Regions from separate parts of the Paenibacillus sp. FSL H8-0048 genome, predicted to be linked through region 2. Evidence: predicted binding sites of a transcription regulator. Region 2 holds the regulator's gene; the other holds the start of a gene.
What was found. The regulator LexA, encoded in region 2, represses DNA repair genes until DNA is damaged. The targets are predictions, from matches to a motif close to CGAACATATGTTCG.
Positions count from the first base shown of each region.

Region 1: the regulator LexA is predicted to act here: its motif matches at 8,124-8,137, upstream of recA (recombinase RecA).

Region 1 covers NZ_JBBODF010000001.1:243,049-254,407, reverse strand. The annotation lists gene NSU18_RS01225 (DEAD/DEAH box helicase) at 1-660, opposite strand, end outside; gene pduL (phosphate propanoyltransferase) at 881-1,453, opposite strand; gene NSU18_RS01215 (dipeptidase) at 1,615-2,601, opposite strand; gene NSU18_RS01210 (stage V sporulation protein S) at 2,761-3,021, opposite strand; gene NSU18_RS01205 (TIGR00282 family metallophosphoesterase) at 3,225-4,019, opposite strand; gene rny (ribonuclease Y) at 4,243-5,784, opposite strand; gene NSU18_RS01195 (regulatory protein RecX) at 6,094-6,828, opposite strand; gene recA (recombinase RecA) at 6,990-8,054, opposite strand; gene NSU18_RS01185 (competence/damage-inducible protein A) at 8,354-9,643, opposite strand; gene pgsA (CDP-diacylglycerol--glycerol-3-phosphate 3-phosphatidyltransferase) at 9,702-10,289, opposite strand; gene NSU18_RS01175 (YajQ family cyclic di-GMP-binding protein) at 10,439-10,930, opposite strand; gene NSU18_RS01170 (hypothetical protein) at 11,162-11,323, opposite strand.
Region 2 covers NZ_JBBODF010000001.1:367,539-378,897, reverse strand. The annotation lists gene metH (methionine synthase) at 1-125, opposite strand, end outside; gene NSU18_RS01805 (FixH family protein) at 295-681, opposite strand; gene NSU18_RS01800 (HAD family hydrolase) at 942-1,727, opposite strand; gene NSU18_RS01795 (hypothetical protein) at 1,763-2,290, opposite strand; gene NSU18_RS01790 (DUF896 domain-containing protein) at 2,338-2,547, opposite strand; gene NSU18_RS01785 (LysM peptidoglycan-binding domain-containing protein) at 2,657-3,073, opposite strand; gene lexA (transcriptional repressor LexA) at 3,271-3,897, shown strand; gene NSU18_RS01775 (L,D-transpeptidase) at 4,085-4,423, shown strand; gene NSU18_RS01770 (hypothetical protein) at 4,502-4,720, opposite strand; gene NSU18_RS01765 (hypothetical protein) at 4,831-5,052, opposite strand; gene NSU18_RS01760 (DUF4359 domain-containing protein) at 5,145-5,504, opposite strand; gene NSU18_RS01755 (hypothetical protein) at 5,532-5,786, opposite strand; gene NSU18_RS01750 (S1 family peptidase) at 6,223-7,476, shown strand; gene NSU18_RS01745 (DUF3221 domain-containing protein) at 7,505-7,855, shown strand; gene glnA (type I glutamate--ammonia ligase) at 7,980-9,308, opposite strand; gene NSU18_RS01735 (MerR family transcriptional regulator) at 9,338-9,748, opposite strand; gene NSU18_RS01730 (AAA family ATPase) at 10,009-10,542, opposite strand; gene NSU18_RS01725 (methionine gamma-lyase family protein) at 10,603-11,359, opposite strand, start outside.

The DNA of each region.
Region 1 (11,359 bases), 120 kb from region 2:
AATTCTGTCTACCGTAGAGGATACCGGAGTAATCTCGATTTTGACCGGATTGACAAGCAGTGTCTTCACCAGCTGGGAAATCTCCGCAGGCATAGTTGCCGAGAAGAACAAGGTCTGCTTCTTGACCGGCATCTTGGCGATAATCCGCTTCACATCATGAATGAAGCCCATATCCAGCATGCGGTCCGCTTCATCCAGCACGAGAATCTGCACATGCTGCAGATCCACACGCTTTTGGCTGATCAGGTCGATTAGACGGCCCGGTGTAGCAATCAGAATGTCGGCACCGATGGCAAGCGCCCGTTCCTGCGCCTTCTGTGATACGCCACCGACAATGGCTGTCGAACGGATCGTTGTGAACTTGCTGTAGGCCTGAATGTTCTCCTGAATTTGCAGCGCCAGCTCACGGGTAGGCGTAAGAATCAGGGAACGGATGCGCTTGCCTCCACCGGTTCTGCCCGGCTGCTGGCTCAGCAGCTGAATGATCGGCAATGAGAAGGCCGCCGTTTTACCGGTGCCGGTCTGTGCACAGCCCAGGATATCTCTGCCGGCTAAGGCCGCAGGAATAGACTCTTCCTGAATAGGGGTTGGGGATGTATAGTTTTCCAGGCTAAGCGCCTTAAGAATCGGGGGGATCAGGTTCAAATCGTTAAATGTCATTTTATCTCCTTCATTGGGCATACATATATTGGTGAATCCTTAATTCCAGTGCTGTATATTCCTTTTGCGGCGTCTCCACATAGCGCTCAGCAAAGTCATAACACATAATGATAACACAGAAAAGCGAAGTTGAAAACTTTCATTTCCTATTTTTCAAAAAAATCTATAACAAAAAAGCAGAGGATAAGTCCCCTGCTCTTGTCTTCACTATAATAAAATACTAGTCTAGGATTTCAGCGGTATCGCCATTGTTGGCACCGGCAGCGTTAGCTTCATCGGTATCGATATGCATATCCAGCTTGAAGCTGTCGGATACGCGTGCAATCACGTTCTCCAGCACAAGGCCGCGTTCGCCGCCCAGACGTACCTTCAGGAGCTGCTTATCGGCAATGCCCCAAGCTTCTGCTTCGGAAGTGTGGAAGTGAATGTGACGTGCTGCAACAATAACGCCAGTCTCCAGCTCAACTTCACCGGCAGGTCCTTTAATCGTAATTCCTGGTGTTCCTTCAATATTGCCGGATTCACGGACAGGTGCCTTCACCCCGAGGCTGAAGGAGTCTGTGCGGGATACTTCCAGCTGCGAAGCCGGACGGGCAGGTCCGAGGATTCTTACTTTGTCGAACTTCCCTTTCGAACCAATTACAGCTACCTGCTCATTCGCTGCGAATTGTCCGGGTTGGGACAGGGGTTTGAACTCGGTCAATTGATAACCTGGGCCGAACAATGCTTCTACGTGCTCCTGCGTAAGGTGAATATGCCGGGCCGACACACCTACGGGTACAGTCTTGCTCATTTTTAAGTCACTCCTTGTATTTTCTCTAGTATCTGTACAAGCCACTGAACATTATACATCTATTTACCCGAAAATAAAAAGACCCGCATCACAATGCGAGGCTTTTTTCCGGGCATATTACGATTCTGTGAATGCTTCATCCTGGTTTTTCCAATTCATAGTCATTTACTGGCGAGAACTGAGGCGCTTCCTGCGGAAGAAGGCAACTGCTCCCTCAAGAACCCCAGCGCATTCTCATACAGCCAGCCCCGCACATCCGCCTCCGGATAATATTTCAGCAACATATCAGCGAACTCCGCATATTTTCCCGGATGCTCCAGCCCTTCTACCCATGCTTCAATCCCGTCAAAATCCGAGCCGAACATCAGCTGTCCGCTCCCGCCAAGACCACAGACATGCTCAATATGCCTCCGCATATCCTCCCGCCGGGCCGCTCCTTCATCCCGCACGAACCAGGGGACAAAGGTAAGCCCGATTCTCCCGTCCTTGGCAATCAGTGCCTTCAGCTGATCATCGCTCAGATTGCGGGGATGACTGCATACCGCAGCGCAATTCGAATGCGAAGCAATGAACGGACGGGTACTGTGCTCCACCAGCTCCCAGAAGCCTGCCGGGGCCAAATGCGACACATCCAGCAGCATTCCGCTCCCGTTGCACCAGTCGATCAGCTTCCGGCCATGCTCAGTGAAACCGCCGTTCCGCCGCTCCAGCACACCGTCCGCCGCCCAGTTGGCATAGTTCCAGGTAATCCCCAGGCAACGCACACCCAGCTCGAAGCATAACTGGGCATAGAACAGATTGCCTTCCAGACCGTCCACGCCCTCCAGAGAGAGCATTCCATAGGTCGGTCCAGTTAAGCTGCCTTCCTGCACTTCTTCCTTCCAGCGCAGCCACTGAAGCCCTCCAGGACAAGCAACCTTTTGATGAAAGCACTCGATTTGCCCCAGAATATCCTCGAATTTGGCCCTTCCGCGCACCGCAGACAAGTAGATGGCAAAAACCTGCAGTCCGACATTCCCCTCTGCCAGCCGCTCTGCGGTCACATCCAGCCGGGGGTCATTCCTGAAGTCTATCCCTGGATTCGCCTGCAGCTTACTCAGAGCATCACAATGAAAATCCGCTACCTTCAGCTTCCTGTTCTCCACCATAGGTCCGCTCTCCTTCTTTCTTCACCTGCTGAATTTCCGAATGAATTATTGACGGCCCAGCGTCTATTTCATGTATATGCGCCTGACTGAAGCAGCAGTCAGCACAGCAAAAAGCCTGTTTACAGTGTAAACAGGCTTAATCTAAATGATTCACTTGAGTTATCTAGGTTCTACAATAAGTTTAATTGCCGTCCGGTCTTCCCCATCAATCACTATATCCGTAAAAGCCGGAATACAGATCAAGTCCACTCCGCTGGGTGCGACAAATCCCCGGGCGATGGCAACGGCCTTAACGGCCTGGTTCAGTGCTCCTGCTCCAATAGCTTGTAGCTCGGCCGATCCACGTTCGCGAAGAACACCTGCTAATGCGCCAGCAACGGAATTTGGATTGGATTTAGCTGATACTTTTAATACATCCATAGTAAGTACCTCCCCTGGGAAAATGATGGTGTTCTTCTTCCACTACAGTAGATGTTATTCGCTTCAGAAGAATTAATTCCTTCTTTTTGCGGACCTCTCCGGAGAAAATAGTTCAAAAGATACTCTTTTTCGATATAATAAATATCACACTTTACCCAAAACAAAATGAGTCTTACCGAATTACCTATTTGTACGAAAACCTTCTAGCTCATCACCCATTCATCTTCACGCAGCCGGATCTTCTCCAGTCGTGTCGCTTTGCCTGTAGCTTCATCAAGTTCTGCGAATAGACCATGCAGCTGCCATTTGCCTTCGTCGACTACAAACCGGGAGGGAAGCTGAGTTGTAAATTTATAGATGATCGCATCCTTTTCCATACCCAGAATCCCTTCTCTTGAACCAACCATACCCGCATCTGTAAGATACGCTGTCCCTCCAGGCAGGATCACATCATCATTGCTCTGCACATGAGTATGTGTACCGACCACAATCGAAGCCAGTCCATCCATAAAATAACCCATCGCTATTTTCTCTGAGGTTGCTTCTGCATGGAAATCCACCAGAATGCACTTATGCTCTCTGCGCAGTTCCTCCACAATCTCCTCGCCTACCCGGAACGGATCATCGATCGCCGGAAGAAAGGTACGGCCCTGCAGATTCACAATCGCCAGCTGCTTACCGTTCCCCTTAACAACGGTATATCCCCGGCCCGGTGTCCCCGGCGGAAAGTTAGCCGGACGGATGATCCGCGGCTCGTCGTCGATGAACTCGAAGATATCCTTGTTGTCCCAGGTGTGATTGCCCATCGTAATACCGTGGATACCCCAGTTAAAGAATTCGTTAGCGATAGCAGCGGTGATCCCTCTGCCGGCAGCGGCATTCTCACCATTGGCAATAATGATATGCGGCTGATATTTGCTTTTCAGGGAAGGCAGCATTTCACGCAGCGCTTTTCTGCCTGTGTTGCCTACAATGTCTCCGATAAATAAAACTTTAATAATCTTCTCCTCCTAAATTTTTGGTTTGTGTATGCTCTGCCCACCATAAATCGCTGCTTAAGTATAATTTCACCTATTCTGCTTCATTCCAAACTCAACGCCGCTTGTGGCGCAGGATAGAGCATATTAGATTGTTCAGCAGGCTCCAGTGTGAATGGATATACCAACAGCTCACGGCTTTCACGCAAGAAAAAAGGCCCCGAAAGGGGGCCGATTTCCTTATTTATTTCGCATATTCTACAGCGCGTGTCTCGCGGATTACCGTAACCTTGATATGACCCGGATAATCCAGCTCACTCTCAATCATCTTCGTAATATCGCGGGCCAGACGGAAGCTTTCGGCATCATCAATCTTCTCAGGCTGTACCATTACGCGAACCTCGCGGCCCGCCTGAATGGCATAGGATTTCTCGACACCCTCGAAGGACTCCGAAATTTCCTCCAGCTTCTCCAGACGTTTGATGTACGTTTCCAGGGTCTCACGGCGTGCACCCGGACGGGCAGCCGACAAAGCGTCAGCAGCTCCAACCAGCATAGCAATAACCGAGGTAGCCTCGCAATCTCCATGATGGGACGCGATACTGTTGATAACCACCGGATGTTCCTTGTACTTCTTCGCCAGTTCGACGCCGATTTCAACATGCGAACCTTCCACTTCATGATCAAGCGCTTTGCCGATATCATGCAGCAGTCCGGCACGTTTTGCAAGCACGATGTCTTCCCCAAGCTCACCGGCCATAAGTCCAGTCAAATAAGCAACCTCCATGGAGTGCTTCAGTACGTTTTGACCGTAGCTCGTGCGGAATTTCAGGCGGCCCAGAATTTTGATCAGATCCGGGTGCAGACCGTGAACGCCAACCTCGAAGGTAGCTTGTTCACCGTATTCGCGAATCCGTTCATCCACTTCTTTGCGGGATTTCTCCACCATTTCTTCAATACGTGCAGGATGGATACGTCCGTCTGCCACCAGCTTCTCGAGTGCCGTACGGGCCACTTCGCGGCGGATCGGATCAAATCCTGACAGAATAACCGCTTCCGGCGTATCATCAATAATAAGATCAATCCCGGTCAGAGTCTCCAGCGCACGGATATTCCGGCCTTCACGACCGATAATCCGGCCCTTCATCTCTTCATTCGGCAAGGTAACGACAGATACCGTAGTTTCCGCCACATGATCAGCCGCACAGCGTTGAATCGCCAAGGTGATAATCTCACGGGCTTTCTTGTCCGCTTCTTCCTTAGCCTGCTGTTCGATTTCCTTGATCATCTGAGCAGTTTCATGGCGAACTTCCTGTTCTACATTGCTGAGAATGATACTTCTGGCATCATCGATGCTCAGATTGGAGATACGCTCCAGTTCAGTAACCTGATTCTTGTAAATCACATCAATTTGCTGTTGGGTTTCATCAATTCGTTTCTCTTTGTTAGCTACTTGTTCTTCTTTTCGTTCAAGCGATTCCATTTTTTTATCCAGCGATTCTTCCTTTTGCAGCAAACGTCGCTCTTGCCGTTGGATTTCATTCCGACGTTCACGAGTTTCTTTCTCAGCTTCGGTACGGATTCTATGAACTTCGTCCTTAGCTTCGAGTACCGTTTCCTTCTTCAGCGCCTCCGCCTCTTTCTTCGCGTTCTCCACGATGACTACGGCTTCTTTCTCTGCGCTGGAAATCTTAGCTTCTGCAAGGGATTTACGAATAAAATAACCGAATCCAAAGAATGCTGCAGCTACAACGAGAACGATAATGACCCAGATCAATGGTTCCATCTGTTCACCTCCTCGTTGATATCCTCCAAGGTGCGTCCCTTGGGTATTTGTGCAGTTGTTAAACTATCCGTTCATCACCATACAAAAAACCGGTAATACACCGATTGCCATACTGCACATGCTGCACATGCACATTGCCCGCCTTATCCGGCGATTACATTTCATATGAGTTGTACGCGAACCGGAACATAAGAGTCTGCTTTTTGGGAAGGAAAAAGGATTCTTAGTTTATGCCGATTCATGTTATATTTTATTATTTATAAAAAGACCTTGTCAAGAGAGTCGATAACCGCATTAAAGTCAAGAGAATCAATCCGGGAAGTAAAACTCCTCTTCTTCCCCCTCAGAATCCTGCTCATCCCGCAAAATCCCGATCACCTGGCGCACCATTTCCCCTGAGAATCCCCGGCGCATCAGGAACGCCCCTGTCTTCCGGCGTTTGTCGTTCACATCTCCCCGGATCGTATTCCACTTCTTCCGTCCGGTCTGCAGCGCGCTATCCAGCTCCTGCTCGGGTGTGATCTCATCCAGTGCTTCCGCAATCAGCGACTTATCAATGCCCTTCTCCCGCAGCTCCTGCCTGATCCACATCTTGCCCTTACGCTGGTTCACAATCCGCTGCTCCGCCCACTGCTTGGCGTACAAGGGATCATCCAGCAGACGTTCCTCCTGCAGACGGAGCAGAACTTCGGAAATAACAGTCTCCCCTATTTCCTTCTCCCTTAAACGGCGGGCCATCTCCTGTGCGGTTCTGGGCTTGCGCTCCAGATACCTAAGCCCCTCCACATATGCCCGCTGGCGCTCGTCTGCGGCAACAATATTCTCCAGATCCGCTTTGACAAAAGTACTCCCGGTAATCATACGGTATTTAATCATGACATCTTCATGTACAGTCATGTTGTAGTCTCCGAAATGAATCAGATAACGATAGTTAGACTTCTTGATCCGCTCTACCCGTGTAATTACCAGTTCTTGATCTGCCGGGAAATCCGCCAGCACCTGCTCATCCTGTTCTTCGAATTCCTCATCCAATTGTATAACCATCCTGCCAATCACCTCGTTAAGCTGGAAATAATATAGAAGCTTTTTACTAATATCCTTTACGCTTATTATTGATCACTTGCGAAAAGGCACCCTGTTATATCCTCACAGGGCGCCTATCCATCTTGACTTCATTATTCAATTAGAAGTAGACGAGTAGTTAATTACTCGATCTCAAGCAACAGCTTTTCTTCTTCCTCTTGCTCCGCAGCCACATCTGCTTCAGATGGCGCCTCAACCAGAGTTGTCAGGTTGCTGGCCTCACGGATCTTATTCTCGATCAGCAGGGCAATATCCTGATGTTCCTTCAGGAACTGCTTGGAATTCTCACGTCCTTGACCCAGACGTTCGCCTTCATAGGAATACCAGGCACCGCTCTTGTTAACGATATCCATCTCTGTACCGATATCCACAAGGCTTCCTTCTCTGGAGATTCCTTCGCCGTACATGATATCTACATCCGCTTGCTTGAACGGAGGCGCTACCTTGTTCTTCACAACCTTGATCTTCGTGCGGTTACCCACGACATCGTTACCCATCTTGATGCTCTCTACCCGGCGCACATCCAGACGGACCGAGGAGTAGAATTTCAGAGCGCGTCCACCCGGAGTGGTCTCAGGGTTACCGAACATTACGCCGATCTTCTCACGAAGCTGGTTAATGAAGATCGCAATGGTATTGGATTTGTTGATGGCACCTGACAGCTTCCGCAATGCCTGAGACATCAGACGGGCCTGCAAGCCTACGTGGGAATCACCCATGTCGCCTTCAATTTCTGCCTTTGGTACCAGTGCTGCTACAGAGTCAACTACAATGATGTCTACTGCTCCACTGCGTACAAGCGCTTCAGCGATTTCCAGGGCCTGTTCACCTGTATCAGGCTGGGACAGCAGCAGTTCATCAATGTTAACACCAAGCGCCTTAGCATACTTAGGATCAAGCGCATGCTCAGCATCGATGAAGGCAGCTTGTCCGCCCTGCTTCTGTACTTCAGCAATCGCATGAAGGGCAACCGTCGTCTTACCGGAAGATTCCGGTCCATATACTTCAATAATACGTCCTTTGGGAAGTCCGCCAATACCTAGTGCAATATCAAGTGCCAAAGATCCGCTAGGTACAACTTCCACTTTCATGTGAGTGGATTCTCCCAGTTTCATTACCGAACCTTTACCGAATTGTTTTTCTATTTGACGAAGCGCCATATCAAGCGCTGCACGACGATCTGACAATCAGACCACTTCCTTCACTGTTTATAGTATTATAATAACGTGTTTTGAAGGTCTTGCCAAGTCTTTTTTAGAACATACATTCGTTTTTTTTGCTCCCAGGGATAATACTCCCTTTTATTGTAAGATACTAACCTCCTTCCGGATGCAAGGACTTAGCAGGCAGCTTCTCTTCCGCTTCTTACGTAAACAGGAACAATCATAGGATAATTTGTTATACCTGATATAAAACAAAAAACCGCAGCATGATTGCTCAAGCCACGGTTCTTCCGCATACCTAAATTATATACTGCCTTGAACCGTTATTGCAAGGCCGAGCCTTCCAGCGGAGTGGCTACCTTGCGTTCTTCCAGCCGTCGCCACAAACGGTACAGCAGCGCCTTGACTGTGCGCAGGCGGATGTTCTCACGGCTGCCCTTCAGATTCAGCTCATATACCTCTGTTTTGCAGCCCCGCTCAGCCAGACCCACGAACACAAGTCCGACCGGCTTACGCTCGGAATATCCCGGACCGGCTACACCGGTAACCGATAAGCCGAAGTCCGTGTCACCGATCATACGCACCTGCTCAGCCAGCACCTCCGCCACCTCGCGGCTCACCGCTCCCGGGGCATCCGGGCCTTCAAGCATAGCGGAAGGCACATTCAGCAGTTTCTTCTTAATATCATTGGAATAACAGACGATGCCCCCGGCAAACATGGAGGCGCTGCCCGGGATATTCGTAATGCTCTCCATCAGCAGCCCGCCCGTACAGCTCTCGGCAGCACTCAGCGTCAGCCCCGCATCCGCCATCCAGTCCACAATCAGCTGCTCCAGCGGCACATCAATGTTGGCATACAGATTCTCCGGCAGAATAGCAGCAATCTTCTTCTCAAGTGCATCAAGCTTAACCATAGCTTCCCGCTCGGACGGCGCTTTGGTAGAGATGCGCACGGTCACTTCGCCTTCCTTGGCATACGGGGCAATCGTAGGATCGCTCTGGCTGCGGATCAGATCAATCAGCTTGTCCTCCAGCAGCGACTCGCCAATCCCGGCGAACTTAAGCATCTTCGAGTAGAGCGGCATTTCACTAGTAAGTGCATGCTGCTGAAGCCATGGCTTGGCCTTATCCGTGAACATCGGCTTCATCTCCCGGGGCGGGCCCGGCAGCACAATATAATATTTGCCCTCTTCTGCAAAAGCAATTCCTACCGCAAGGCCGGTATCATTGGACAATGGGGTCGTCCCTTCAATGACAAGCGCCTGCTTGCGGTTATTCTCAGTCATTACAATCTTGCGGTCATCGAAGAAGCGCTGCACATGATCCATGGCCAGCTGGTCGATGTGCAGGGTCCGGCCAAGCGCCGCAGCCAGCGCATCCTTGGTCAGATCATCCTCGGTCGGACCGATGCCGCCGGTGAATAATATAACATCCGCCCGGCTCTGAGCAATCCGGATCGCTTCCAGCAGACGGTTTTTGTTATCTCCCACAACGGTCTGAAAATAAACGTCAATGCCTAATGCAGCCAGCTCTACCGATAGAAACTGGGCATTGCTGTTCACGATTTGTCCAAGTAAAAGTTCTGTTCCAACGGCAATTATCTCTGCTTTCATAGCTGACGTTCTCCTCCTGATTGTAGGTATCCTGCAAGGCTTAGCCTGTTTCAGCATCTCAGGCTTTGTTCAAATCCAGCAGCTCCTTATTCTTCACGAAATAATCAATGCCAGAGTAAATGGTAATGATGGCTGCAGCCCAGATTGCAATGTCATCCACGGGGATGCTGACGAACTGGAACGGGAAGTTGTTAAGCAGCAGCAGTGAAATGGCAACAATCTGAATCACTGTTTTTACCTTACCCCACTTGCTTGCAGCCACTACCTTCCCTTCCAATAGTGCCACCTGGCGCAGTCCGGTCACGGCAAACTCACGGCTGATGATGACAATGGCAATCCAGGAATCGCATCTTCCCAGCTCAACCAATGAGATCAGTACGGCTGAGACCAGCAGCTTATCCGCTAAGGGATCGAGCAGCTTACCCAGATTGGTGACCATGTTATATTTTCTGGCTATGTAACCGTCAATTCCATCGGTACTGGCTGCCAGCAGAAAAATAACTGCCGCTACCAAGTGATTAATTGAAAGCTGAAAGGAGCCCCAATGTATCGGTTCCGGATAGAAGCTGAAGTCCACCAGCAGAAAAAACATCATGATTGGGATAAGGCAAATACGCGCTAATGTGATGCGGTTGGGTAAATTCACTGAAGGTTCCTCCCCTAGTCCATACGAATCCGTTATTCCAGCATGTTCTTCAAAACTGCTTAGCTAGTATATTATAGCCATAAATAAGTGTCAAAAAAACATGAAGCACCCCGCAAGTAAGGTAAGTATACACTGCGGGGCACATGATCTTACTTTAAATTGTTAAACTGTAAATCAAGCGGCAAATCAGCCTTGCGTAAAAGCTGAATAATCTGCTGGAGGTCGTCGCGGCTCTTGCCGGTCACACGAATCTGATCACCCTGAATCGTGCTCTTGACCTTCAGCTTGGAATCGCGGATCAAAATATTGATCTTCTTCGCGTTCTCCTGGTCTATTCCTTGCCGCAGTCCCAGCCGCTGGCGCACTGTGCCGAGCGAAGCCGGCTCCACTTTGCCGAAATCCATATTCTTTAGCGTGATTCCCCGCTTCACCATCTTGGTCTGGAGGATATCGATTACTGCATTCAGCTTGTATTCATCCTCAGAGGCAATGACAAGCGCATCCTTCTCCAGCTTCAGACTGCTCTTGCTGTTCTTGAAATCAAACCGGTTCTCGATTTCCTTCTCGGTCTGATGAACCGCATTGGTCAGCTCCTGCATATCCATCTTGGATACGATATCAAATGAACTTTCTGAACTCATGGTTCCACATCCTTTAGTTACAATTAGTCTGTTCCTATTATATGAGATAGGCGCTGCTAAGTCTAATACTGGAAAAGAGTCAAGTGAAAACGGCATTCCGTCCTTTGTAAGGACGGTAACGTTTCAGCGAGAAATAGAAGGATAATTTATAGCGTGAACATATAAATTCTTATATTTGCACCTAAAAACACGCCTCCCGGAACCTGTCCGGGAGACGCTCACCTCTAGATATTATCTGCTGCGTGCAGGAGCCCGGAACATATCCAGAATCCCCAGCAGAACATGTGCCAGTCCAAAGCCCAGAATGCCATATCCCCAGGCGCCCGGTGTTAAATAATACCCCAGGAGACTGACAATAATGCCAAGCCCTGTTACAATCCAGCTGACGGTCATGAGAGAATACACCTCACTTTGGCGAGAGAACTGTTA
Region 2 (11,359 bases):
TATTTCTCATGAATATCCTGAATAACCTCCGGCCGGGTCAGGACAAGCATTTCATTACAGCCGTCCAGATCATCCCCGCCGAAATCCTCGCCGGTGAGCGGCACCTGTTGAATCATAGTACCCATAGCTCCATCCAGTATCAATATGCGCTGCTGCAAGCTCTCAGCAAGTGTGTATTTAGCCACTTTCCATCCCCCCAGTGAAACATTAGAGTAATTTTAGCAGAATAAAGGGATTTCGGAAAGCCTTCCTTTCCACCCTGCATTATTTGTATTTCTATTGATTTCATTTCTATTACGGCGCTACAACAAGTTTCTTGCTTGGCATGGAATGCTGCGTCCGGGCAGTCACATGTGAAGTGACGCTGAATTCGCCCGCCTCATCAAAGGTATGTTCCCCCACATAAGCCCCTTCTCCGGCACTTTCACCCTTGATTTCAACCTTCTTGGTCTTATCTGCGGCCTCATTGACCTCAAACATTACTTCTCTAGCGTCATCTACCGGTTCACCGTCCTGTGTCACCACAGCCTTGAAGCTGACTGCCGTCCCTGCGGTTACTTCTTCCGGGGTCCAGCTCAGCTCCACCTTAATCGGTGACATGGAGGAATTGGCCGCACCATGCATCTGCATCGTCATCTCATCTTCCTTATTCCCCGAGCATCCGGCTAGCGTTATCCCCATCAATATGCATATAAGTCCCCTGCGCATCCTTGGCTTCATCATCTGAAGTCCTCCCGGTTCATAGGTAGATTTTTCTTCATTCATGAAACATATCATTTTTATATTACAATGAAAGTCAGATCGCTGCTCTCCTTATTATACACATTTTATTCAATTTGCCTTAAAGAAGCTGCATGATTCACTTGTTAATATGAGAATAGTCATATCTATATAAAAAAGCCAATACCCACTAAATAGGATACTGGCTTCATAGAATTCAATTACAGGGTGTCTACCAGCGGCAGAAGCTCGGAGAGATGGCTGATCTGGTAATCCGGCGTAATCTCCGGGTCCGATGCTTTCGCATTTCGGTTGATCCAAACCGTGGTCAGTCCGGCAGACAATCCGCCAAGAATATCTGTCGTAAGCTTATCGCCCACCATGATCCCTTGCTCTGGAGCAATATCCAACAGTCCGAGCGCGTGCTCGAAGATTCCCTTGTCCGGCTTCCCTTTGCCGAAGCTTCCCGAAATCACAACATGGTCAAAATACGGAGTAAGCTCCGGCACACCGTCCAGCTTCTCCTGCTGAAGTGCCGGGCAGCCGTTCGTCAGCAGCAGCAGCTTCACCTTACCGCGCAGCTCGTCCAGCACCTGAAGCGTCTCTTCATAGATATAGGGACGGCTGCGGCGCTCAGCGGCGAACTTGTCAGCCAGCTGTGCAGCCAGCGCTTCATCCTCTACTCCGAGTGCGGCGAGGCCGCGGCGCCAGGATTCCTTACGGTAGACAGGGGCAAGCTGTTCGAGTTGACGGAACTCCGGCTGTTCACCGGCAGTGAAGTTCGCCCACAGCGCTTCATAAGGGTTAATACCGATCAGCTTCGTGAACGGATACGTCTCATAGGATTCATAGAGTGCACGGGCTTCTCTGCGTACAGCAGCTTCCAGCTCCTGCGGATCAACGGAATCTCCAGCAGCCTCACAAGCATAACGGAAGGCTTCTTCCACGCTGCGGTCATCCCACAGCAGAGTATCGTCAAGGTCAAATAGTACGGCGGTAATCGGCATTAGTTCTCCCACTCCCTATATGCTGGTCTGTCTTCCTATTCCTGCACAAGTTCAATATTGTTGTTCTTCGCGAACTGCTCCAGACGTTCCCCCATCGCAGCGGTGTCATAACGGTTAATCAGCTTGGAGAAAATCCACTGCTTGCGCTTACCCTTATACTTAATGGTTACTACACTGCGTGATAAAGTGATTTTCTCAATATCCGCCGCAGCAAGGAAGCGTTCGCGGTTGTATTTAATAGTAGAGATACGCGCACGCTCAACCTTAAGAAACGGACGGCGGAAGAACAACAGCGCAGCGAGCAGGAAGTACAGCACTACCCCCAGCCAGTTAGCCAGAATTCCGCTTCCTTTGGCTTCGTCAATTGAGCCGACCACCCAGAACATGATGCCCAGCAGCATCAGTACAACGGGGAATACAATATTGCGGCCTTTAAAAATATCGATGCTTTTCGCAGCAGTCTTAGTACTGGAAGTGTAAATGGAGTCCTTCCCCTGCTTCTTTCTTTGCTGGTTAACTTGCTTCGTGTTGCGTTGAACCATTCTTTCCCAAGAACGGGCCATGTAAGTTCCCCCTAGTCATCCTGTATTATCTATGAAAAGGCAACCGGCTAATGCTTAAGTCCGTTGTTGCCCTCTTCATGCTCCGGATTGTCCACAATTTCGATGGTATCAAGCTGGGCCCGAAAGTTAGTGCGGATGTTCCCCAGATAAATCTCGCGGAGCTTGGCACGTTCAGCCAGTTCCTCTTCATTCAGGCCGCCGTTCTTAGCTTTGCGTGCCAATTCATTGATGCGTGCGACCAATTCGTCAATATTCAATACGTTTCCCTCCCTCTAAATTCATTTTAACTTTGCCATGAGAAAAAGAGCTTGTCAAGGTCTACTCCCTGAAAGCTCTCCGAGTCGATCATTAGTCTGACACATTCCTTCAGTATAAAGGTAAAGTCAGAATATCTCCGGCCTTAATGACGCTGTTCTCCAAATGATTCGTCTTCATTATTCCTTCTATATATACGGCAGTCTTCATGTCCTCAGGTTTGTTGCTTACAGCAATACTCCATAAGGTATCTCCGCGTTCGACTACGATCCGCTTATCCGGCTTCAGCGAAGAGACCGAACCGGCAAAAACATTCCCCACCACAGTAAATCCCGAAATAACAAGCATCAGCACCAGAACCATCTTCATCAGGCTGACCTGACGGAATAGTGATGATAGCGCAGCGAGACTATGAAGAACCGATTCCTTGATCTTGGTTACATTAGTATGAGCAGTTGGATTACCGGGAGCGGACACCTTGATATCGTCATTATTGTAGATGCTGTTGTAGGTACTATACTTTAACATGATCATCATCCTCCAAACACATGTTCTTGCTTTCGAAAATAATATAACACGAACATGTGTTTCGATCAATAGTTTTTTCGGAACGATTGTTCTCTTTATTTCCGTTCTCTTATTTTTCTCATTTTAGAACTTATGTTTGTACGAACGGAAGTTCTATGTTATAATTTTCCCAAACATAGTATATGGGGTTGATACCGATGTCAAAGATTTCTAGTCGTCAGCTGGCGATCCTGGAATTTATACGTAATGAAGTCCGCAGCAAGGGTTATCCTCCGTCCGTCCGCGAGATTGGCGAGGCTGTCGGCCTGGCCTCCAGTTCTACCGTGCATGGTCACTTGGACCGGCTTGAGAAGAAGGGCCTGATCCGCCGTGACCCTACGAAGCCGCGTGCGATTGAATTACTCGGCCAGGAAGATTCAGAGAATGTGCATCAATTCGTCCAGACCGTTACCCGCATCCCTGTAGTGGGTAAGGTTACCGCTGGTGTTCCTATTACAGCTACAGAGAATATTGAGGATTACTTCCCGTTGCCTGCTCATTATGTAGGCGATAACAAGGTATTTATGCTATCTGTCCTTGGTGACAGTATGGTGGATGCCGGAATTATGAACGGGGATTATGTCATCGTACGCCAGCAGCAGACTGCCGACAATGGCGATATTGTTGTAGCGATGACCGAAGAAGATGAAGCAACTGTGAAGACCTTCTACAAGGAACGGGATCATATCAGGCTGCAGCCGGAGAATCCGGCGTACGAGCCTCTCCGCCTTAACCGCGTTACGATTTTGGGACGGGTCATCGGATTATTCCGCGATATCCACTAATTTACTCCCCGCTTAAGAACAGGCTGCTCCGCACCAAGCGAAGCAGCCTGTTTTCTGTTCATTTGTATTCCTGAAGTGGCCAAAAAGCCGAATGCAAACATTTGTTCGCATTCGGCTTTTTGGCCACTTTTCCGTGAACCGCTGCATAGCTCCGCACATATCCTGTTACAAAGGAGTGCTGATCTATATGCCCAATTATCGAATTATCGTCGATCTGTCTCAGCGCATGCTGTACCTGCTGGATAATGACGTTGTCACCAGAGGCTTCCCTGTCGGCATCGGCAAAATGTTAACCGACTCACCTGTAGGCGAATACACCATCATTAACAAGCAGCCCAATCCGGGCGGCCCGTTCGGTGCCTTCTGGATGGGTCTATCTAAGCCGCATTACGGCATCCACGGAACCAATGATCCTGCTTCCATCGGCCACATGGTCTCCCATGGCTGTATCCGCATGTATAACGCAGACGTTCTCACCCTGGCCGCCCTCGTTCCCATAGGTACCCGTGTTACCATCCGGGAATAGAAAAATCACAAAAACCCTTGAGACGCCAGATTGCGCCCAAGGGTTCTTTCGATTCATATGAATTAGAGCGGATACAGACTACAGTACACTTCTCAACAGACGAATAGCCACCGTATTCAAACGGATAGCCTCGCGGATCGATTCTCTGGCTGCCAGCAGCTCTCTTCTGGCCCGCGAACCTCTAGGCACTCTGCGCAGATTCTCATTGATTTCTTCCAGTCTCTCGAGCAGGATAGCCCGCTGCGTTAACAGGACATTAATGGCTCTGCGAATCCGGTTACGTTCTCTTTGGCTCATCTTTACACCTCTTTTACACTTGGATAGTATAAGAGATGCCAGGAATTGCTCCAAAGCTTGTGTGATTCGGCAGTAATGTTAGAGCTGAAGGCAGCGGGCAGGTAAACTGCTTACTTTTTGTTCAGCCTTACCCGGAATTCAAATTCATCGCGTCTATAAGTCATTCCGGCCAGTACTATGTACTCCGGTGTCCATTTCTGTACAGGTCCGGCATAATCAGCAATCACATGCGGTTTGCCGTCAACCAGCTGAACGACGTAGACCTGTACCTGTGCCAGTGCGGCAGCGAATAGATCAGCATCACTGGACAGTACTTTATAAGCCGTATTCAACTTCGTTCCTCCTTGTTCCACAACCATGATAAAAGATTCCGACAACCATCTATTTAATTATACCGGGTCATGGAACAATATGTAAACCATATTTACAGCTTGATAAAAAGGATTTTGAACAAACCTATATACTTCTTTGTGGCCCCGCCATCCCCGGTAAAAAAATCGGTATTTTTAAGATCCGGTACACTGAATACCGAGAACAAAATGTAATTATCCCTCTTGGTTAAAGACTCAATTACAGGCTGTGCTACCAGCTTGCTAATTCCGTCGCCTATTTCCTGATCTAGCGTATTCTCCAGATTCTTTACAGAATATTTACTGAATGCTTCCTTCCCCGGATTCGTAACAGCCATCACAACCAGAACAAGGATAAGAACCAGTAACGACTTACCGCCCGATCTTCTGCGGACTCTGCGTGCATGACTTGGCGTATCATAACGCGAATTCATTCTTTTCCCCCTCAACTACAGAATTTCCTAGATGATACATCCGACCGGATTCACCATAAATCGGCCCAGCCACAAAAACAGATCAGTTTCTCCCAAGCCGCTTATCTCAAAATCAATTCCAACCCTACTGGGACCCGTCTGAGCCAGCAATTCTAGCCTGTACTGCTCGATAATTCGTTCCTTCGTCTCCGCAGGAATAGCGCTCCCTTCAGCACCTGCTTGCGAACTGGCCAGCACCAGGATGAGCATCTTGGCAAGGATAACCTTATATGTAATTTTCATTGGCTACTCCTATGAGTAAGATTTTTCATCATACTTGTCTTTCGCCTTGCAATCGCAGTAATGATGAGCATGCTTTATATACAGTTTGAAGCCGTCCCTCCTAACTCCCTTCTATTATGGTTAAGTATATATTAGATTGTATGCTAATGAAAACCAATATAACCACCGACTGGAATCCGACCTCCCGGTACATATTGACGATGGAAAGAAAGTAAACTTCTCGGCTAAGCATTGCACTCCTTGTTGTAGAACCTAAACATCTGATTTTGTCTCGAATTAGTTAATTGGTACTCATTGTTAAAATTTTATCAAAATTATCATCATTTTAAAATTATGAAGGAAAAAATTTCTAAATACATATTGAAACATCATGTTTTAATAGTAAAATTTAGTTATTATTTTCATTTCCTAAAAAATAAAAAGTTAGAGGTGACTTATGAAACTGAAAGTAAGAATTGTTTTGATGTTAACCGCAACTATTTTTTTGTGCTCCGGAAATGTAAGCGCTTCATCAAATTTCGAACCTTATACTTACACAAACGACGAACTCTCTTTTAGACAGCAATTCGGTTTAGACACTGATATCAGTAAAGTTATTGAGAACAAATCCAAGGAAGATAATCTAATGGTTAACTCTAAATTCGGAGTTAGGATGACAAAGCTCGAGGAAGTACGTCTGACAGAACGTATTAATCATCAAACGACAAAGCTGCCTCTAATTAAGGATTATCTAGATAAGCGCACTAAAGACGGGATTGTTTTCATTGACCAAAAGTCTGGAGGAATTGTTAATATAGGTATAAAGAATAGTACTAATATAGATCAATACGAATCTGATTTCAGAAATATATATGGTGACTCTCATTTAATAAATGTCTTTATTGCAAAGTATTCTGAAAAGGAATTAAATGAACTTAATGATAAGTTAATTTCTCTTATGGATACTACTTTCAATGGGGTTACAATAACTGACACATTAGTAGACTTAGCAGAACAAAAAGTACAGGTGGGCATAAAGGACTTTGATGAAACAAAGAGATCTATACTCGAAAAAACCTTTAATGCTGACATGTTGTCTTTAAGAAATTCCGCTGTGGTATCAGATGATCTTGACAGAAATTCAACATACAATCCTCTTCAAGCAGGGACAAAAATAATTAACAATTCTACTGGAGGTTACTGTAGCATTGGATTTTTAACATCCAACTTCATTGTTACTGCTGCCCACTGCGGTTCAGCGGGAAACTCCTTTAGTCAAGGTTCCAATGGTGTTGGCAGTATGGGAGGACGAACCTACGGAGGAAATGTTGATGCTGCAGTTATTGGAACGACAAGCCTATCCTATTCAAATGATCTTTATACCTCTTCAAGTAGAGCAGGATATTTTGATACTGTTCAAGCAAACGACTTTGTAGGAAATATGGTCTGTATGTCTGGAGCTTCATCAGCCACTAATCCAGTATCATGTGGAACATTATTAAGTAAATCTGTATCATATAGTGTTGATGGTGTAGGCTTTTCTGGATTAAGATCCGCTAGTTACACATCTGCACCTGGTGATAGTGGTGCACCAACATATTACAGTACTGTGTTAATGGGAATTAATAAGGGCCGGTATAACGGAAATGCTGTTTATTCGTATATCGGTAATGTAATGAATTCTTTATCTGTTCAACCCCTTTTAAAATAATGTCGCACCCGTTCAAAGGAGAACACCTATGTTTCGAAAAACTAACACGATCACAAAATGGACTCTAACTATTATTTTCTTGCTATTCGTCACTGCCTGTAGCAAAGATGATATCCATTTTAAAGGGATTATACACACAGTAGACTTAGAGAACAAAAGGATTTTAGTAATATCCCAGTTGAAAGAAGATGATTTGGGTAAGAATTACAAGGAAGTTCTGGAGTCTAATGATTACTCTCAGGCCATTTGGGTAAATAAAATTACTCCTTCTAACTATAATAAGGGTGATGCGGTTGAAGTGATCTATACTGCAAGTGATGATTCATTTCCAGCACAAGTTACCGCCAAAAAAATTGTAAAGTCAAGCATAGAGCGATGAAACATATTAAATAGCATGAGCAAGCGCCATTCCCTAAAAAGAACGGCGCTTTTTGGTGTATAATCCTATAAAATCGAGGGACAAAAAAGCCCCCGGCGCTATGCGCGCCGGGGGCTGCTGTATCCTAGTAAAGCGTCATGTACTGATCTCTTTCCCACTCGTGAACCTGGGTGCGGTAGATATCCCATTCGATTTCCTTCAGCTCGTAGAAGTGGGCCAGAGCGTGTTCGCCGAGGGCTTCTGTGATCACGTGGCTGCGGATCATTTCGTTCAGGGCTTCCTTCAGATCGGCTGGCAGACTTGGGATGCCTTCTTCGATCCGCTCTTCTTCGGACATCACATAGATGTTACGGTCGATAGGAGCTGGAAGATCTAGCTGACGCTTGATTCCATCCAGACCTGCCTTCAGCATAACAGCGAGTGCAAGGTAAGGGTTAGCTGCAGGGTCCGGGTTACGAACCTCTACGCGTGTGCTGAGTCCTCTCGAAGCCGGAATACGGATCATCGGGCTGCGGTTACTTGCAGACCAAGCCACATAACAAGGTGCTTCATAGCCAGGCACCAGACGTTTGTAGGAGTTGACAGTCGGGTTAGTGATCGCTGCAAAAGCACGTGCGTGCTTCAGAATCCCCGCCATGTAATAACGGGCAGTCTTGCTAAGGCCCAGCTTATCGCTCTCATCGTAGAACATATTCTCTTTGCCTTTGAACAGGGATTGGTGAGCGTGCATACCAGATCCGTTCATACCGAACAGCGGCTTAGGCATAAAGGTTGCATGCAGGCCGTGATGGCGGGCTACCGTCTTCACGACAAGCTTGAAGGTCTGAATCTGATCCGCTGCCTTGATGGCATCGGCATATTTGAAGTCAATTTCATGCTGGCCGGAAGCCACTTCATGGTGGGAGGCCTCAATTTCAAAGCCCATTTCTTCCAGTGTCAATACGATTTCGCGGCGGCAGTTCTCCCCAAGATCCATCGGCGCGAGATCGAAATAACCACCCTGGTCATTCAGCTCTGTAGTCGGATTGCCCTTCTCATCTGTTCTGAACAGGAAGAATTCCGGCTCTGGTCCAACATTCATAGCGGTGAAGCCCATTTCTTCAGCTTCCTGCAGACAACGCTTGAGGATACCGCGCGGGTCTCCGGCAAACGGCGTGCCATCCGGCATGTACACATCACAAATCAGACGTGCCACACGGCTATCAGTCACCCAAGGGAAGATAACCCAGGTGCTCAGGTCCGGATACAGATACATGTCGGATTCTTCGATCCGCACATAACCTTCGATGGAAGAGCCATCGAACATCATTTTATTGTCGAGTGCTTTTTCAAGCTGGCTTACCGGAATCTCTACATTCTTGATCGTTCCCAGCAAATCGGTGAACTGCAGGCGAATAAACCGGACGTTCTCGTCCTTGGCAATGCGCAGAATATCTTCTTTAGTAAAACTCACGTTACCCTCTCCCTTTCAACAGCTCTATATTATTTATTAAAAAACCGGGATAGCTCACCTTGGATTAGAGACACTTGTCCCGGTCTTTTACCGGAAACCAGCTCCTGCTTCAGCAGACGGTGAAGCTGCGAATCAGACAACTCTCTACGTCTCACCTCTGTATCAGGGGTAATAACCGTAGCTTCTTCAGATTCCTTCGAGACAGGATTCATCACCTGCTTGATGCCGGCAATATTAACACCCTTCTCAATCAACGCCTTAATCTCAAGCAGACGTTCCACATCATTAAAAGAGAACAAACGCTGGTTGCCGGAGGTACGCGCAGGTACAATCAGGCTGTGCTGCTCATAATAACGAATTTGTCTGGCGGATAGATCAGTTAACTTCATTACGATTCCAATAGGAAATAATGCCATATTTCTGCGGATTTCATCACCCATGACTCATCCAACCTTCCAATGATCTTTTTCTCATCTCATTGTACATTTCCTTATATGGCGTGTCAATGGTATGTGAGTTTTTCTCACAAGATTTCTTTCACCCATTGTGAGATTAAGAGATCCAAGGGTCAAATGCATGGGCTTTGGTTTCCCGAAGTATATCACAAAGAACAATCCTCACGCAAAATCACAGGCTGCGGCGAAGGCTGCAGCAAGCCAATATTCAACAATACAGCTCCTGTGTCCTGCTTCATGTCATGTTATGCTTCAATGATCCATTCGCCTTCACCCGCCGGCGTCTCGAATCCGTTCAGGAAACGGGTCAGAATCTCCACTGTAATAGTGAATGCCGCATTGGCGTCAAACCGTGCGCTGCGGATATGGAGCCTCCGGCGCAGCTCTACCGGCTGTACCTTTAGATGAACCAAGACCCATAGTCCGCCGTGCTGCTCAATCAATTGTTTGTATTCGTCACGTCTTCGCTTCTGCCAGAAGCTGAAATCCACCACAACATGACGCTTACCGGCAAGCAGCTCTATTAACTCCTTACGCAGCTTGTGTTCCGACTCCTCTTTGAAGGCTTCATAAGCCTCTTCAGGGTAATCAATCCCATAACGGCCATGGGTGCTCCAGATATCCTCATCGATGGACAGCCGGACAAATCCCTCCTGCTCCAGCTTGAGCGCAAAGGTCGTCTTACCCGATCCCGCTACTCCACACATTATTACAGCAACCGGAGCTGCATTCTCCTGCTTTCTCTGCAGCAAGCTTTCAATAGCTGTTGCTTCCTCCAAAGTCCGCCCTCCTCTCCAAGCCTGATATATGAACTTAACAGCTTCTATGTTGAACAGGCACTACAGCAGCTTACGCTCTCTCATACTCTGCAAGGCCATCAAGACCCCGTATTTGACATGGGAATAGGTTAATCCGCCTTGCATATACCCGATATACGGGGCGCGGATGGGCGCATCTGCCGACAGCTCCAGGCTTCCACCCTGGATGAAGGTCCCGGCCGCCATGATGACTGGATGCTCATATCCCGGCATGTCCCAAGGCTCAGGCACGACGTGGCTGTCTACCGCTGCTGCGCGCTGGATACCTTGTACGAAGGCAATCAGATGCTCGGGTCCGTCAAAAGCCACCGCCTGGATCAGATCCGTACGCGGCTCATTCCAGGCAGGCTTAGTGGTGAAGCCGCAGCGCTGGAACACCGCCGCAGCGAAAATACTGCCCTTCACGGCTTGTCCCACTGTATGCGGGGCCATGAACAGACCTTGATACAGGCCGCGTGTCGTGCCCAGCATCGCCCCCACCTCACCGCCGATTCCAGGGGCAGTCAGGCGGTATGCCGCCAGCTCCACCAGATCTGTGCGGCCGCAGATATAACCGCCGGTCTCGGCGATTCCGCCGCCGGGATTCTTGATCAGCGAACCGGCTACCAGATCAGCGCCAACCTGCGGCGGCTCCAGTGTCTCGGTGAATTCTCCGTAGCAATTGTCCACGAATACGATGACATCCGGCTTAATGGCTTTTACCCGTGCTGCCATCTCGCCAATCTCAGCGACCGTGAAGGACGAACGCCAGTCATAGCCGCGCGAACGCTGGATTCCG